Linked DNA regions of Candidatus Finniella inopinata. Each later gene encodes a partner of the first gene's protein in a complex. Links are inferred from orthologs where the notes say so. Each region holds a gene or a part of one and is shown in the gene's direction. Other genes may lie near its edges.

Evidence for each region.
Region 2: the proteins of mfd (region 1) and uvrA are in contact, whole or in part, in a crystal structure (PDB 4DFC), measured with the Escherichia coli proteins. The link is inferred for Candidatus Finniella inopinata from one-to-one orthologs.

Annotation. Positions count from the first base shown.
Region 1 is NZ_SCFB01000004.1:291,217-299,088, forward strand. What follows is about bases 1,254-5,219. They hold mfd (transcription-repair coupling factor), read left to right. Parts: upstream 1,254-1,584; coding sequence 1,585-5,019; downstream 5,020-5,219. Outside these bases: EQU50_RS03220 (acetyl-CoA carboxylase carboxyltransferase subunit alpha), read left to right, coding at 1-170; EQU50_RS03225 (sodium-dependent bicarbonate transport family permease), read left to right, coding at 183-1,157; EQU50_RS03235 (alpha-amylase family protein), read left to right, coding at 5,303-6,649; EQU50_RS03240 (hypothetical protein), read left to right, coding at 6,649-7,392; EQU50_RS03245 (ISAs1 family transposase), read right to left, coding at 7,556-7,872. UniProt on the Escherichia coli protein: Couples transcription and DNA repair by recognizing RNA polymerase (RNAP) stalled at DNA lesions. Mediates ATP-dependent release of RNAP and its truncated transcript from the DNA, and recruitment of nucleotide excision repair machinery to the damaged site.
Region 2 is NZ_SCFB01000004.1:145,876-153,218, reverse strand. Bases 2,710-6,146 are described here. They hold uvrA (excinuclease ABC subunit UvrA), read left to right. Parts: upstream 2,710-3,066; coding sequence 3,067-5,946; downstream 5,947-6,146. Other genes in these bases: nth (endonuclease III), read left to right, coding at 5,989-6,146; EQU50_RS02545 (opioid growth factor receptor-related protein), read left to right, coding at 2,710-2,961. In the rest of the region: rnr (ribonuclease R), read right to left, coding at 1-1,275; EQU50_RS02550 (hypothetical protein), read right to left, coding at 1,353-1,613; more of EQU50_RS02545, read left to right, coding at 1,768-2,709; more of nth, read left to right, coding at 6,147-6,633; EQU50_RS02530 (GIY-YIG nuclease family protein), read left to right, coding at 6,630-6,917; heat-inducible transcriptional repressor HrcA, read left to right, coding at 7,031-7,343. UniProt on the Escherichia coli protein: The UvrABC repair system catalyzes the recognition and processing of DNA lesions. UvrA is an ATPase and a DNA-binding protein. A damage recognition complex composed of 2 UvrA and 2 UvrB subunits scans DNA for abnormalities.

The DNA of each region.
Region 1 (7,872 bases):
AAATCATTCCTGAACCTGTGGGCGGGGCGCATCGGCTTGTCGATGTTGCGATTCAGTCTGTCAAAGAGGCTATTCACCAGGCGTTTCAAAATCTTTCCCATCTGGACAGTCACAAAATCCTTAGTCATCGCCGAGAAAAATTCTTGAGCATGGGCTCAAATCTAGCTTAAGGGTTCCCAGTTATGATTTCCTTCGAGCTTTTACAACTCAACCTATTATCCCCTATGGTTCTGGCCTTTTTCTTGGGCGTTATGGCTGTTTGGGCCAAAAGCGACCTGCAATTGCCAGAGGGGCTGTACGCCAGCCTGTCGATGTATTTGCTGTTGGCATTGGGCTTAAAGGGCGGGGCGTATCTTTCCCAAACGTCTTTTAATATCATTGGCGTGCCAGCGGCTATGACCTTGTTGTTGGGGATGGTGTTACCCGTTATTGCCTATGTTATTGCGCATTTCATTGGGCGTTTTTCCCAGGCTGATTCGGCGGCCCTGGCGGCCCATTATGGGTCGGTTTCGGTGGTCACGTTTATGGCGTGTGAAGTTTTTGTGGAGACCTTAGGCACACCTGGCGAAGGGTTTATGGCCGCCCTGGTGGCCATTTTGGAAATTCCTGGGATTATTATCGCCTTACTGTTGGCAGAACACCGACCCGGTGTTAAACAAGAATCAAGCCTTTGGCAACGGTTGGAAGGTATCCTTTTCAGCAAAAGTATTTTGTTGTTGTTAGGGGGATTGCTCATTGGTTTTATCTCTGGCAAGCCGGGCTTAGAAAAAATCTCCCCCTTCTTTATTGCGCCCTTTCAAGGGGTGTTGGTGTTGTTCATGTTAGACATGGGGTTGGTGGCGGGCGAGCGCCTAAATGACCTAAAACAAGTTAAGGGTTTCTTATTCGTATACGCCTTTTTAATTCCCATTCTGAACGGTGCCCTTGGTGTTTATGGCGGTTACCTTGCCGGTTTATCGTTGGGCGGAGCCACCATATTGGGCGCCATGTCGGCCAGCGCGTCTTATATAGCAGCGCCAGCTGCTGTTCGGGTGTCGATTCCCGATGCTAACCCGGTTTATTACCTAACCTCGGCCATTGCGCTGACTTTCCCCTTTAACCTGGCCTTTGGGATTCCGTTGTATTACCAATTTGCCGTTTGGTTGTTTGGGCGGTAAAGCCGACCAATCCGAAGCTTATTTCGGATTGGTCTTATAAATTTTGCCGGATATGCTATCCTTAGGACAAATATGAGGCGCCAAAAAACATGGATAGAATATACCAAACAATTCTGAATGATCATTTCAGTCAAATCAAATCCTGAGGAACCTTTATCAAAAAACCTTATGCACTTTCAAAAGTAACTTAATGCTGAACACATATTTCAGGTGGCCGTTGAGGCGGAATATATTGATGCAGATTGCTTTGCCCCCACAAGTTCGGACAATTCATTAATTGTTCCTGCTAAAACATTTCTATCCCAACTGATTTAGCTATACGGAAAGTTTCTGGTTTATATCGGCTCTATGGGTACGTATAATGCCCTGACAACGCTCAAAAAGAGATAAAAGTGGCAGGTATTTAGATTATGTGTATTAGGATGTGATGGCTGGATCTGTGTATTTAGGGGGTGTTCCCACAAGCTATCAACCTTTTGTCATTGAAAAGTTGTGGCAGGATCATGCCCAACCTTTGTTGGTGGTCACATCGACGGAGGAGCATGTGGGGGCTCTTCAAGAACAATTGAATCGGATAGCGCCCCATATCCAATGCCTTAACTTCCCGGCCTGGGATTGCCTGCCCTATGATCGGGTATCCCCCAGTCAAGACATTGTAACCCAACGCCTGGAAACGTTAACAACCCTTATTCATCAACCCCAGCGTTTCTGTGTGATCACGTCTGTGGCGGCCTTGGCCCAGCATCTACCACCACGATTGTCATTGATTGGCGAATCGCTTGACTTGCAGATCGGCCAGAAAATTGCCCGGGAGGCCTTGTTAAGTTACCTGACTCATAAAGGATTTCGCCGTTGCGAGACGGTTTATGAACCGGGCGACTATGCTGTCAGGGGCAGCATCGTTGATATATTTCCAACAACCTGTGAAAATCCGCTGCGGCTTGATTTCTTTGATGATGTTTTGGATGCCCTAAAAAGCTTTGATCCTATTACTCAAAAAACGATTGCGGTTTGTGAACGGGTTGAATTGAAACCCATCCATGAAGTCACCTTAACCCTCGAGACCATTCAACAGTTCCGTCAGAAGTATCGTCAATTGTTTGGGGCCAGCAAAGTGGGCATTGAATCGGACGCTTTGTATGAATCCATCTCTGCTGGCAGATCTTATGCGGGTATGGAGCATTGGCTGCCCTTGTTTTACGACGGGTGTGAGACGTTATTAGATTATTTCCCCAATGCTTTAATGATTAAGGAAGATGCTGCCGATCAAGCGCTGATCAGCCATCAACAATCTATCCATGAGTATTATCAGGCGCGGGCGAATCCCATTGGTCGCGAGGGGACTTATCGCCCCCTGCCCCCTGAGCAGTTGTATTGGACAAAAACAGAATGGGAAGATTTTCAGCGAACCGTTGAGGTTGTAAGTTTAAGCCCTTTTGTTGCTGAAAACAGCCAAGACCAAGGGGGGCGCTTGCCGCCTGATTTTACGGCCATTCGTCAATCGCAGCCTGAAAAAGTATTCGACCAAGTCTGTCAAACGATTCAAACGCATCAACAACAAGGCCGGCTGGTTGTGATCACCAGCCATACGGATGGCTCACGCCAGCGCCTGGAAAGTCTGCTTCGGGCCCAAGGGTTGAAACGTATTTTAGCGGTACAAAATTGGCCCGCAGACGGCGCCGATCGCGGGGTTGTTTACAGTCTGACCGCCCCCTTTGAACAGGGATTTATGACGCCTGATCAGTTGGTTTTGACCGAACAAGATATTTTGGGCGACCGTATGGTGCGCAAATCGCCCAAACGCAAAAAGAGTTCTGTTTTTCAAGACGCCAGCCAGTTAGCCGTTGGTGATTTAATTGTTCACAATGACCATGGGATTGGTCGCTATTTGCGGTTGGAAACTCTGACCGTCAATCAAAAAGCCCATGACTGCCTTTGCTTGGAATATGAGGGGGGCGATAAGCTTTTCCTGCCCGTTGAAAACCTTGAGTTGATTAGTCGTTATGGCGATGAGAACAGCCTGGCATCCCTTGATCGCCTAGGCTCGGCCGCTTGGCAAAATCGAAAGTCGAAGGTTAAGAAACGCATTCGGGTGATTGCAGATTATCTGATTCGCCTGGCGGCAGAACGGGCTTTGCACCAGGGCGTTGTCTTGGATAAGATTTCTAATGAATATGACCAATTCTGTGCTCGGTTCCCTTATGCCGAAACGGAAGATCAGCAACGCGTTATTGAAGAGACCCTGAATGATCTGACGCTTGGTAAACCTATGGATCGCCTGGTGTGCGGGGATGTTGGTTTTGGCAAGACCGAGGTTGCGTTGCGGGCCGCCTATATGGCGGTGGCGAATGGCAAGCAGGTTGCCCTGATCGTGCCCACCACCCTTTTAGCGCGTCAGCATTATCAAACGTTTCGTCAACGGTTCCATGGGCTTCCCTATCGGGTGCAGCAACTTTCACGCCTGGTTAAGACCAAAGAGGCTGGCGAGATCAAGAAGGACTTAGAGGCCGGTCACGTTAATATTATCATTGCTACCCAGGCGATTTTGGCCAATGACGTTCGCTTTCACGATTTAGGCTTACTGATCGTTGATGAGGAGCAGCACTTTGGCGTGAAGCAAAAGGAAAAGCTGAAAACCCTTAAAACCGATGTGCATGTTCTGACCCTGACCGCCACACCCATCCCCCGCACTCTGCAATTAGCCCTTAGTGGCGTTAGAGAGCTTAGCCTGATCACAACGCCGCCTATTGATCGGTTGGCTGTGCGCACGTTCGTGATGCCCTATGACAGCGTTGTCATTAAAGAGGCGATTTTGCGGGAATATCATCGGGGCGGACAGATTTTTTATGTATCACCCCGGTTAGAGGATTTGGCAACTTTGCAGGAACAGCTGGGCGTTTTGGTGCCAGAGGTTAAAATTGCCATTGCCCACGGACAAATGCCAGCTGCCCAGCTGGAGGACGTGATGACCGCCTTTTATGACCGCGCGTTTCATGTTTTATTATCAACGAATATTGTGGAATCGGGCATCGATATCCCCACCGCCAACACCCTGATTATTCATCGGGCTGACCTGTTTGGATTGTCGCAACTGTATCAATTAAGGGGTCGGGTCGGGCGTGCAAAGGTTCAGGGGTACGCGTATTTAACGCTGCCCGCGGATAAGCCGATTTCTGATACCGCGCAAAAACGGTTGACCGTGATGCAAAGCCTTGACAGCCTGGGCGCTGGGTTTCGATTGGCAAGCCATGACATGGATATTCGTGGCGCCGGCAATATTGTGGGTGAAGAACAATCGGGTCATATTCGCGAAGTGGGCGTCGAGCTGTATCAGAACCTGCTGCAAGAGGCGATCATCATGGCAAGGGCCGAGCAGGCCAACCAGGCCGATGCTTTTGAAGAGACTTGGACTCCGCAAATTAACCTAAGCATGGCAATTTTGATTCCAGAAACCTATGTCAAAGATTTGGGCCTGCGGTTGGAATTATATCGCCGGTTGGCCCATTTACAAGAACGTGCACAAATTAATGAATTTGCCGCCGAACTGGTGGATCGTTTTGGTGCCCTGCCGCGGGAGGTTAAAAACCTGCTGGCTGTGATTGAACTGAAAAGTTTATGTCGCCAAGCCCATATTGAAAAAATCGATGCAGGCCCCAAGGGGTTGGTGATTGGCTTCAGGGATGGGACATTTTCCAACCCCAAGGCCTTGCTTGTATACCTTCAATCGCCCGTTGTGCATCAGGCTGGCGCGACCAAAATTCGCCCTGACCAAAAGTTGGTTTTTATTCGCGAATGGCCATCGGAACAACTGCGCCTGAGGGGGACGACCGAAATTGTGAAGGCCATAGCAGCGCTGGTTTAGGGCGGCATTTTTCTTAAGAACCCCTCGTTTCAACACTATGGATATCAATTCCATCAATCACCCTTGTCATTCCCACAGTCCCTCCTGTCATTCCCGCGCAGGCGGGAATCCAAACAATCAATGAAACTGGACCCCTGCCTCCGCGGGGGTAACAATACAGCGTTAAGGGAAAAGAGATATCGTCGGAATACAATTGGAATGTATTCGATACGTTTCATTAAACATATATTAATAATCTCTATTTACACTTAAGTATACACAAAATTATTAAATTGGCTTTGAAATGGTTTTTAATAAAATTATGCGTTTGATGTTGCTTATGTCAACGTCTGTCACTTGCGCCTATGCAGGAACTTCACAAGCCACATCGGTGAGTGGACCATCATTTTTGTTTAACAGCAGTGTTACACGGCCGCGGGCCATCTTGCATGCATTTGATGTGTCGTTAACGACGATTACACGGCCACCAACTTTTCAATGTGACCCAGTATTCAGTACTATATACCCAAATTTTAATACGGCAGACATGAGCCCTATCTTGAATTATGTCTATGCTCCTTCTACAGCTGTCAATCCTACACAAGCTATCAACCGTGCCGGCGCCAGGGGATATACGCACATTCAAATTTCCCCCATGCAATACATTCCAAGCAATTCCAATATTTGGAGCGCAGCTTATCAACCTTATGTCATGGTTCTTTATGACCCAAACTATTCAGATCAAACGACAGCACCGTATGCATATTACTTAACCGCGGTCAATACTGCTTTAACGGCAATGGGTAAATCAACAGTTACTGACCTTCAACGCTATGGGGTTGCTATTCCGGATACGGCGAAAAGTAGTCAAACAATTACTGTTGGATATATGCTTCAAAGCCCTCTATATGGGGGGCTTTCAGATCTGACCAATTTTATCTTGACGGCGGCAGGGAATCCACCATTTGGCATAAAACAGAGTAACCTCAACCCTACTCCGAAAACCAATATTGGTGTGATTGCAGATGTTGTATTTGACCAAGCTAATTTTGCTATGGTAGAAACGCCCCTTCCGCTGCCTGACAACAGTCAAGTTGTTCCTGCTAAATTGCATCCTATGAAAATTGACAATTCATTTCCTGAAGGTGCTACTCAAGATAAAAACAGATATTTCCCAGCCGGTTTTTTTACGCAAGATGATTTGAACAAAAATAGCTGGCAATTCGGTCCTAAATTGGATTTAAGCAATCCATTGGTACAAAAAATGGCTGTTGGCTACCTAAGGCTTCTTTATGATTTGGGTGTTGCAGGCGTTCGCGTGGATGATTTGCCTATTATCAGTGCTGCATCCATCATTGCACTATCGGGTCAAGATGCCCAATATATTGCGAATCAGCAGTCGGCAGCAATTTGGAAATCTATTTTCACTCAAGCCAACACGGCATATACATACACACCACAAGGCAGCAGCACGTCTGTGACTTTGCCAGGGTTTTCCTTTAATTGTGGATATGGTGAATATTTCTGGTCCTACAGCCCACAGGTCTCTCCCTTTATTCCCATAATGCCTCTGGTGGATTTTATCATACAGGGCAGCTGGCAGGTTCATGCCTTGCTAATCCGGGTTACGGCAGTGTTAGCAATCTTTTGATGCCCGCGGCTCTTGGTAACTCGCAATCAGCCGTACCGTTCTCTGTCGTTCACGATATGTACCCGAACATAGCCAACAAAAGATTTACATTTTATGAAGACAGTAATCATGGTTCTACGGTTGCCGACCCATCCATGCAGGCACATTTCCCAAATGCACTTAATGCGAGCAACTGTGTAATTTGCGCTGCCCAGAGAACAAGCCCTGCATTCGTTATCAATTCGCAACTATCCATTGCATACCTGTTGACTAAACGTGATGGATCACCCCTTATTTTACGGTTTGAGGATGAAAATGGTTACTTAAGCCCTGATGGAACGGTTGCGACAGGTGACTTTGCCGGTATTATTCAAAATGCTCTGGCCTTCAGAACAGCTATGGATGCAAAAAACGCCCCGCACGAGTACATCTTGGTTCTTGACACGAACACGTTATTGATTGCCCGCCAGTATGGTTTCGCGGTGATAAATATGTGGACTGGCAGTTCTAGTAACACTTCTCCGGTTGACGCAAGCGGAAATCGGACAATCAGCCTGGTGGATCTTCAAAAAGTCCCATCGACATATATACCTGATGGAACATACAAAGATGAAGCTGGAAGCTCTTATACAAAAAGTAGTAGTAGCTTCAACGCAACGGCCAATTCAAGAAATATCAAATTTTTTGTCTTGCAAAATCCACCATCGACTATGAGCTCACAATCGGTCGTTTTCCAGGTTACCACCCCATGGCGATTGCACTGACATCTCCTCAGCCTAGTTTTTAAAATTACGGTTTCTGCTATTTCCCAAACTTTTGTAGATTGATTTGATTTTGTAGGTTTTGAGAGATCTACTTCCTGTTTTTTTTATTTTTAGACACTATCCTCCCCTTTAAAAGACTTACCGTTTATATCAGTCAATCCGCTCAAACGCGCTTTAAATTGTGGTCAGCGGTTAGAATTTTCAATAAGTATTTGTTGTCCCAGCCTGCTACCTTCCGTCGACAGCTCACCCCTCGTTTATTCGTTTTTTCTTGCTTGAGTAGATTCAAAGCAATACGTCTCATGACAGCCAAATTCTTGGCCGCGTGGCCAACATGCACCTGGTTATGGTCTTCCCTAAAACCTACATCCAAAGACCAGTGCAGGTTAATTTCTATGTTCCAGTGTTTTCTGACAGCAACCATAAACTGATCAATATTTTCATAGGCTAAACTTGTTAGAAAGTAGCGGGTACTACGCT
Region 2 (7,343 bases), 150 kb from region 1 along the record:
GATCAACTGATGGCTATCAAAACGGTCACGGGGTTTGACATCAATCACATGGCCCTGATCATCAAAAATAACCCGGCGTTCAGTTACATTCAAATCAAGAGTTCCACGCTGTTGGCGTGCCTTTAATAACGATTGGTAAACACCGTAAAGGGGTTGCAAAACGTCAGTCCATAGTGGTCCCGTCACATCATCAAAATCACCCTTAATGGCGCTTTGCATTTGATTATAGGTTAGGCGTGCGGTCGATCGCATCAAGCCGCGTTTAAAATGGTGCGATTTGATCTTTCCATCGGCGCTAATAATCATTTCAACGGCCAGGCATGCCCGGTCCTGATCAGGCTTTAAAGAGCACATTTCGTTCGATAAAGCTTCGGGGAGCATTGGCACCACACGGTCGGCAAAATAAACCGAATTCCCGCGTTCGCGCGCATTAATGTCCAGAGCATCAGCCCCCTGCACATAGTAGGCCACATCGGCAATCGCCACAATCGCGCGCCATCCACCCGGGTTACGGGGGTCGGTATCGGGTGTGGACCAAACCGCGTCGTCAAAATCTTTGGCATCTTCCCCGTCAATGGTCACCAAAGGCAAGTCCCTAAAGTCGGCACGGTGGGCTAACGGGGGAATGGTTGCTTTCTTGGCAAGTTTTAAAGCGTCGTCTGTAAAGACATGTGGCAAATTGTGGGTATGAATAGCCATCAAGCTGTAGGTTTTTGGATCGTCAATAGCACCCAAAACCTTTTCGATGTGGACTTGATTGTCAGGCTTCAATCGGTAAACCACCACATGGTTATGGGGAATGTCGGGGAAATTTTGTAACTCGATCCGAACTGTTGACGACGTGTCTTTTCGATGGCAGGGGACCAAAACCCCGTGCCCTTGCCTGTTCAAAAACAATCCAATGCGGGTTGTGTCCGTTTTTTGAGGTGCGCCAGGTAATGGCCTTCGTGGGCGAGAAGTCTTTGCGAAAGAGGGCGATTCTGCGGGCAAGGCACGAAAAGGCGTCGCCCTTTCTTTTCCATTTTCATTGCCTTTGGTTTTTCCTTTTTCCTTTCCTTGGGCTTTTGCCTGGGCCAATTTCAGAAACGGGATAATTTCGCGATGAACAATACTTTTAGGGCGCCGGCTTCTCTTTAATTTTCTTAAAATATGTTTCATGGCAATTCTTCTGCCACCTTCTAAGGCCAAAATCTGGGCGATTTGTTCGTTGGTCAACATATTTGGGGTTTTATTTATAAGACCGGAAATTTCGATCTCTAAATCATTGTCAGGCATAGAAAGACTTGAGTTAAAGAAATTTGACTGACTCTAACACACCCCTTACCCCTTTAATACGTTGAAAACAGTTTTAGTTATCGCCTGTTTTGAACTTTGAAGAAACGTTGCCAATTAACGTGGTAATTTGAAAAATTTAAAAACTCATAATCGATTGGATTGCGGTTAAGTTTGGCTTTTTTGAAGCCAACGCAAACTTTTTCCTTGCTTTGGTCCATCTCAATTTTTCTCGCACGCGCTTGTTTGAATGAGAAGTCATCTTCCGTCGCGGTTAAGGACGACGCTAAGTTGGTCATTAATAAGGTGGAAAATGTTATCACGTAAAATATTCTCATCATTTGTCCCCTTTATGTGTATCTGGCATGTGTCTTTTCATCAAAAGAACTAGGGGGAATATGTTAAGAAACTGTTAAAAGTTCGTTTTTTAAATTGAAAAACATCTTTTTGCTGCCATATAGTTGGCATGGTAATTATTCTTTCTGGATTTATTTTATGAAAAAGTCTCTTTTTTGCTTCTTGTTTGTGCCTTTTCTGATTGCCACTGCGGCTTTGGCGTATGTGCCAAAATTTGATGAAAAGGATCGGAACCTGGATGGGCAAATAACAAGAAACTACCAGGGTTTTATGGCAGAGCTAACAAGTCACAAAGTTTTTCAACCCAGCCAAGCCATAACGAATCCATTGATGGATTATGTAATGTTTTTAACAAGCTACAGCGGCTATGGAGCAGTTGCTCATGCTTTGGATTACTTGCTGAAAACCGGCGGGCCTTTTGGGTTTTCCAATAAGCCTGCCAATGAGCAAGAAAAGGTTTTTCTGGCAGGGGCGGCGCAGGCTGTTGTATTGAGTCAACCTGGGCTTACCCCGGCAACGTATAAAACTTCCAACCCTGCTCATCAGGCTGAAATTATAAGGCTGCAGAGCTTGGCTGCCAGCGGCAATCTGGAACATCCCTATCACCCCACCATTACGATGCCGGAAAGAGCCCAGAATCCAAAAGCGACTCAGTCGCAACGGTGGCAATCGTTCTTGACGTTAATAGCTGATCAATGTGTATCCGAAAGGCAATTTAAAGCTACTGAAGTCACTGCGGGCGCTAAGGCTGATTGGTTGAATGATGTGCTTTTAAGTGGATACATGATGGGCGTTATGCCTGATGTTGAAGGCAGCAGGCCGGCTGTTCGTAATTATTTAGATGAATTATGGAAGAACACCAATGCATGGATGGAAACTCAACACAACTATGTGCAATGGTGGTTTCCCATTCACACGGTGGGGCTGGGCGATAGGATTGCGCCCCGCCCCCTGAAAACGACAGAGCAAACACTAACTGAGCATGGTCAGGTATTAACTGCGATACAAGAAATGTTGTTTGTTTCTCTTACCAGAAAGCTGACTTTTTGGGGACAAAGTCTTAACGGCTTCAAAATCACCTCTCTTTCTGCCGCAGAAGATAAGGCGCTAGGGCAGCCTGTAAAAGGAACAAACTGGCACGAAAACTGGATTATTAAAACGCACAATTATCAAAGGATGAGCAGATTCCTTACCTGCCTTCGTTTTTTTAAACTTCAGAATTATGTAGACAGTTTATACGCATATCTCCAAGAAGCAGCCGGTTCCGACCTAGCAACCAAACATAACATGAGCAACAGTGTAGGATTTTGGTCCAAAGCAGCTGGCAAATAACCAACAGCATCCTCCTCTCACCAAAACGGCCTCGTTTAAGAAACTGTTAAGCGGGGCCAAAGGCTGCTATAACAACATCAACCCTAAAATTTCGTGAAAAGCCTTATGAGCCTGCAATATATCAGCATTCGTGGAGCCCGCGAACACAACCTAAAAAATGTCAGCGTTGATATCCCTCGCGACCAGCTGGTGGTGATAACTGGCCTCAGCGGTTCCGGCAAGTCGTCGCTGGCTTTTGATACGTTGTATGCCGAAGGCCAACGCCGTTACGTAGAAAGTCTGTCGGCCTATGCGCGGCAATTTTTGCAATTGATGCAAAAACCTGATGTGGATTCCATCGAGGGATTAAGCCCGGCCATTTCAATTGAACAGAAAACCACATCGAAAAACCCCCGCTCAACAGTGGGGACCGTGACGGAGCTGTACGATTATTTGCGATTGCTGTATGCGCGAATTGGGGTCCCTCATTCGCCCGCCACAGGCTTACCGATTGATGCACAAACGGTCAGCCAGATGGTCGATCGCCTTTTAACATTTCCTGTAAAGACGAAACTGTTGCTTTTGTCGCCCGTGGTCAGGGGACGCAAAGGGGAATACAAAAAGGAGTTGATGGAATTTAAGAAAAAAGGATTCCAACGGGTTAAAATTGACGGCCAAGTTTATGACCTGGATGAGGCGCCGCCTTTAAACAAAAAAGTTAAACATGATATCGCCATTGTGGTGGACCGTTTGGTGGTGCCAGGCCCGGAACAGCATGACGAATGGCGCACACGACTGGCGGATTCCCTGGAAACAGCCCTTAAATTAAGCGATGATTTGGTGTGGATCGAAAACGTCGAAACAGGCGAGGTCACCACCTTTTCGGCAAAATTTGCCTGCCCTGTTTCGGGATTTACGTTGGACGAGATTGAGCCGCGATTATTTTCGTTTAACAGCCCTCAAGGGGCCTGTCAGGCATGCGATGGCTTAGGCATTGAAACTGTTTTCGACCCTGGCCTTGTCGTGCCTGACCCCCAAAAAAGTTTGCGTGATGGGGCTATTGCTCCTTGGAGTCAAGAATGGGTCAGTAACAAACGTCAAGCTGTAACGCGCGATTATTATCAAAGCATGATTGATTCGTTGGTTCGTTATTATGATGCGTCGTCAACGTTGCCATTTTCTGAACTGCAGCCAGAATTCCAACAGATTATTTTGTATGGGTCGGGTGACGAAATCATTCCTTTGTCGTTCCACGATGGGACGCGTCAATACACGACGAAAAAGCCTTTCGAGGGGGTAATCCCGAATCTTAAGCGTCGCTGGAATGAAACGGAAAGTGATTGGGCTCGTGATATTTTAAGCCGGTTTCAAAACGAACACCCTTGTGCCGTTTGTGTAGGGAAACGCCTGAAGCCAGAGGCCCTTTGTGTTAAAATTAATCAACACGACATTGCCGAGGTGTGCAGTTTATCGATTGCTGACAGTTTAGATTGGTTCAACAAAGTTATTTTGACGCCCAAGCAACAGGAAATCGCCGCCCGGATTTTAAAAGAAGTTCGAAGCCGGTTGCAGTTTTTGGTGAATGTGGGGCTTGATTACCTCAGTCTGTCACGATCAGCCGGGACGTTGTCAGGCGGCGAGAGTCAGCGGATTCGACTGGCATCCCAAGTAGGATCAGGATTGACGGGGGTTTTGTATGTTTTAGACGAGCCGTCGATTGGGTTGCATCAACGCGATAACGACCGACTGTTAGAAACGCTGAAACATTTGCGCGACTTGGGCAATACAGTGGTGGTGGTTGAACATGACGAAGATGCCATCCGTATGGCCGATTATGTGATTGATATGGGGCCAGCAGCAGGGGCCCATGGGGGGGAAATCATTGCCCAAGGGACGGCGGCTGAGGTTATTCTAAACCCCAAAAGCTTGACGGGCCAATATTTAAAGGGGGAAAAGTTTATTCCTATTCCCTGCAAACGTCGCCCTGTTCAAAAAGACAGGATCTTGGAAATCACCGGTGCTAAAGCCAATAATTTGCAAGATGTGTCGGTCAAGATTCCCTTAGGAACATTTACATGCGTGACGGGTGTATCGGGTGGGGGCAAATCGTCCTTGATAATCGAGACGCTTTACAAGGCGCTGGCTCGTTTCTTTGGGGCTGGACGCGAACAACCGGGGGCCCATAAAAAGCTTTTGGGGGTCGAATTTATTGATAAAGTCATTGATATTGATCAATCGCCCATTGGCCGCACGCCGCGATCAAACCCCGCCACCTATATCGGTTGTTTCACGCCGATTCGTGAATGGTTCGCGGGCCTGCCTGAATCAAAAGTCCGTGGTTATTTGCCCGGGCGTTTCTCCTTTAACGTGAAAGGGGGGCGCTGCGAGTCATGTCAGGGCGATGGCATGATCAAAATTGAAATGCACTTTTTGCCGGATGTTTACGTGCAATGTGATCAGTGTCATGGCAAACGTTACAATCGCGAAACGTTGGATATTACCTATAGGACGAAAACAATTGCGGATGTTTTGGATATGACCGTGGACGAAGCGGTTGAGTTTTTTGACGCCAACAGCCAAGTGCGTGACAAACTGAAAAGCCTGCAGGAAGTTGGCCTTGGATACATTCACGTGGGACAACAGGCGACGACGTTATCAGGTGGCGAAGCCCAACGGGTGAAGTTGGCCAAGGAATTGTCACGCCGTGCGACCGGACGCACCCTTTATATACTGGACGAGCCCACAACCGGCCTTCATTTCGAAGATGTACGTAAATTGTTGGAGGTGTTGCACACCCTTGTTGATCAAGGGAATACAGTAGTGGTTATTGAGCACAACCTAGAGGTTATCAAAACCGCTGATTGGATTATTGACATGGGCCCAGAAGGGGGTGCCAAAGGCGGTAAGGTGGTGGCTATCGGAACCCCAGAGGATGTGGCAAAAGTTAAGGGCAGCTATACTGGTTTTTACCTGAAGCCGTATTTAGAGAAGCAGCAGTGTGCGTGATGGACGCGGGAATATGAGCATACAGATAATTCAGAGCGAATTTTGAAAAAGCAAACCATCAAAGAAATTTTTACAAGGTTTCAGGAGAAAAACCCTCATCCTGAAACAGAATTAGTTTACATAAACCCCTATACATTGTTGGTGGCTGTGGTTTTGTCAGCCCAGGCAACCGATAAGGGGGTTAATAAGGCTACGGCCGATCTTTTTGCTTACGTCCAAACCCCTGGGCAAATGCTTGATCTGGGGTTGGAGGGTTTGAAAAACCACATCAAAACGATTAACTTTTTTAACACAAAAGCCAAGAATATATTGGCGTTGTCAGAAATTCTGGTTCGTGATTATAAAGGCGAGGTGCCAAGTGATCGTAAGGCGTTAGAATCTTTGCCGGGAGTAGGGCGAAAGACAGCCAATGTGGTTTTGAATGTTGTTTTTGGCCAAGAGACAATGGCGGTGGACACCCATATTTTTCGGGTGTGCAATCGAACTGGCTTGGCGGTTGGAAAGACACCGCTTGCAGTGGAACTGGCTTTGGATGCCGTTACCCCAAAACCTTATCGTCAGCATGCGCACCATTGGTTGGTCTTGCATGGTCGTTATGTATGTGTGGCCCGTAAACCTTTGTGCGCCGGTTGTCTAATCAACGATCTTTGCGAGTATGAAGGAAAAGAGTCTTTGCATACTGTATGAGTGTATGTTGGGTCTATATTCTCTGTTCTAAACGCAATGGTTGCCTTTATGTTGGGGTAACAAGCGATTTAGCGCGACGTATTTATGAACATAAGCAAAAATTAATTGAAGGATTTAGTAAGAAATATGGTACTGACAAACTTGTATATGCTGAACAATTTAATGATGTTCGTGAAGCTATTTGCCGAGAAAAGCGCATCAAAAAATGGAATCGCATTTGGAAGTTGAAATTGATAGAAGAGCAAAACCCCGAATGGAAAGATTTATATGAGATTATATTATAAGGTAGGACTCAAGCCCAGTTGCCCCCCTTTGTCACCCCCAGTACTCCCCTTGTCACCCCCGCGAAGGCGGGGGTCCAGTTGTATTGATTGTCTGGATTCCCGCCTGCGCGGGAATGACAGGGAAAAGCGCGGGAATGGCGTGCGGAGATGATCAACCTATGTCACTAAGTATTGCCGAATTAAGCCGACGATCGCTGGAAATCTTTCGCGAATTGGTTGACACCTATGTGGAGACGGGGGAGCCTGTCGGGTCGCGCACACTCTCTAGGCGTCTACAGACCCCTTTGTCGCCAGCAACCATTCGCAACATTATGGCGGATTTGGAGGAGGCTGGGCTTTTGTATGCACCCCACACCTCGGCCGGACGTTTACCAACAGACGAGGGGTTGCGTTTGTTTGTTCATGGTTTGTTAGAGGTGGGTGACC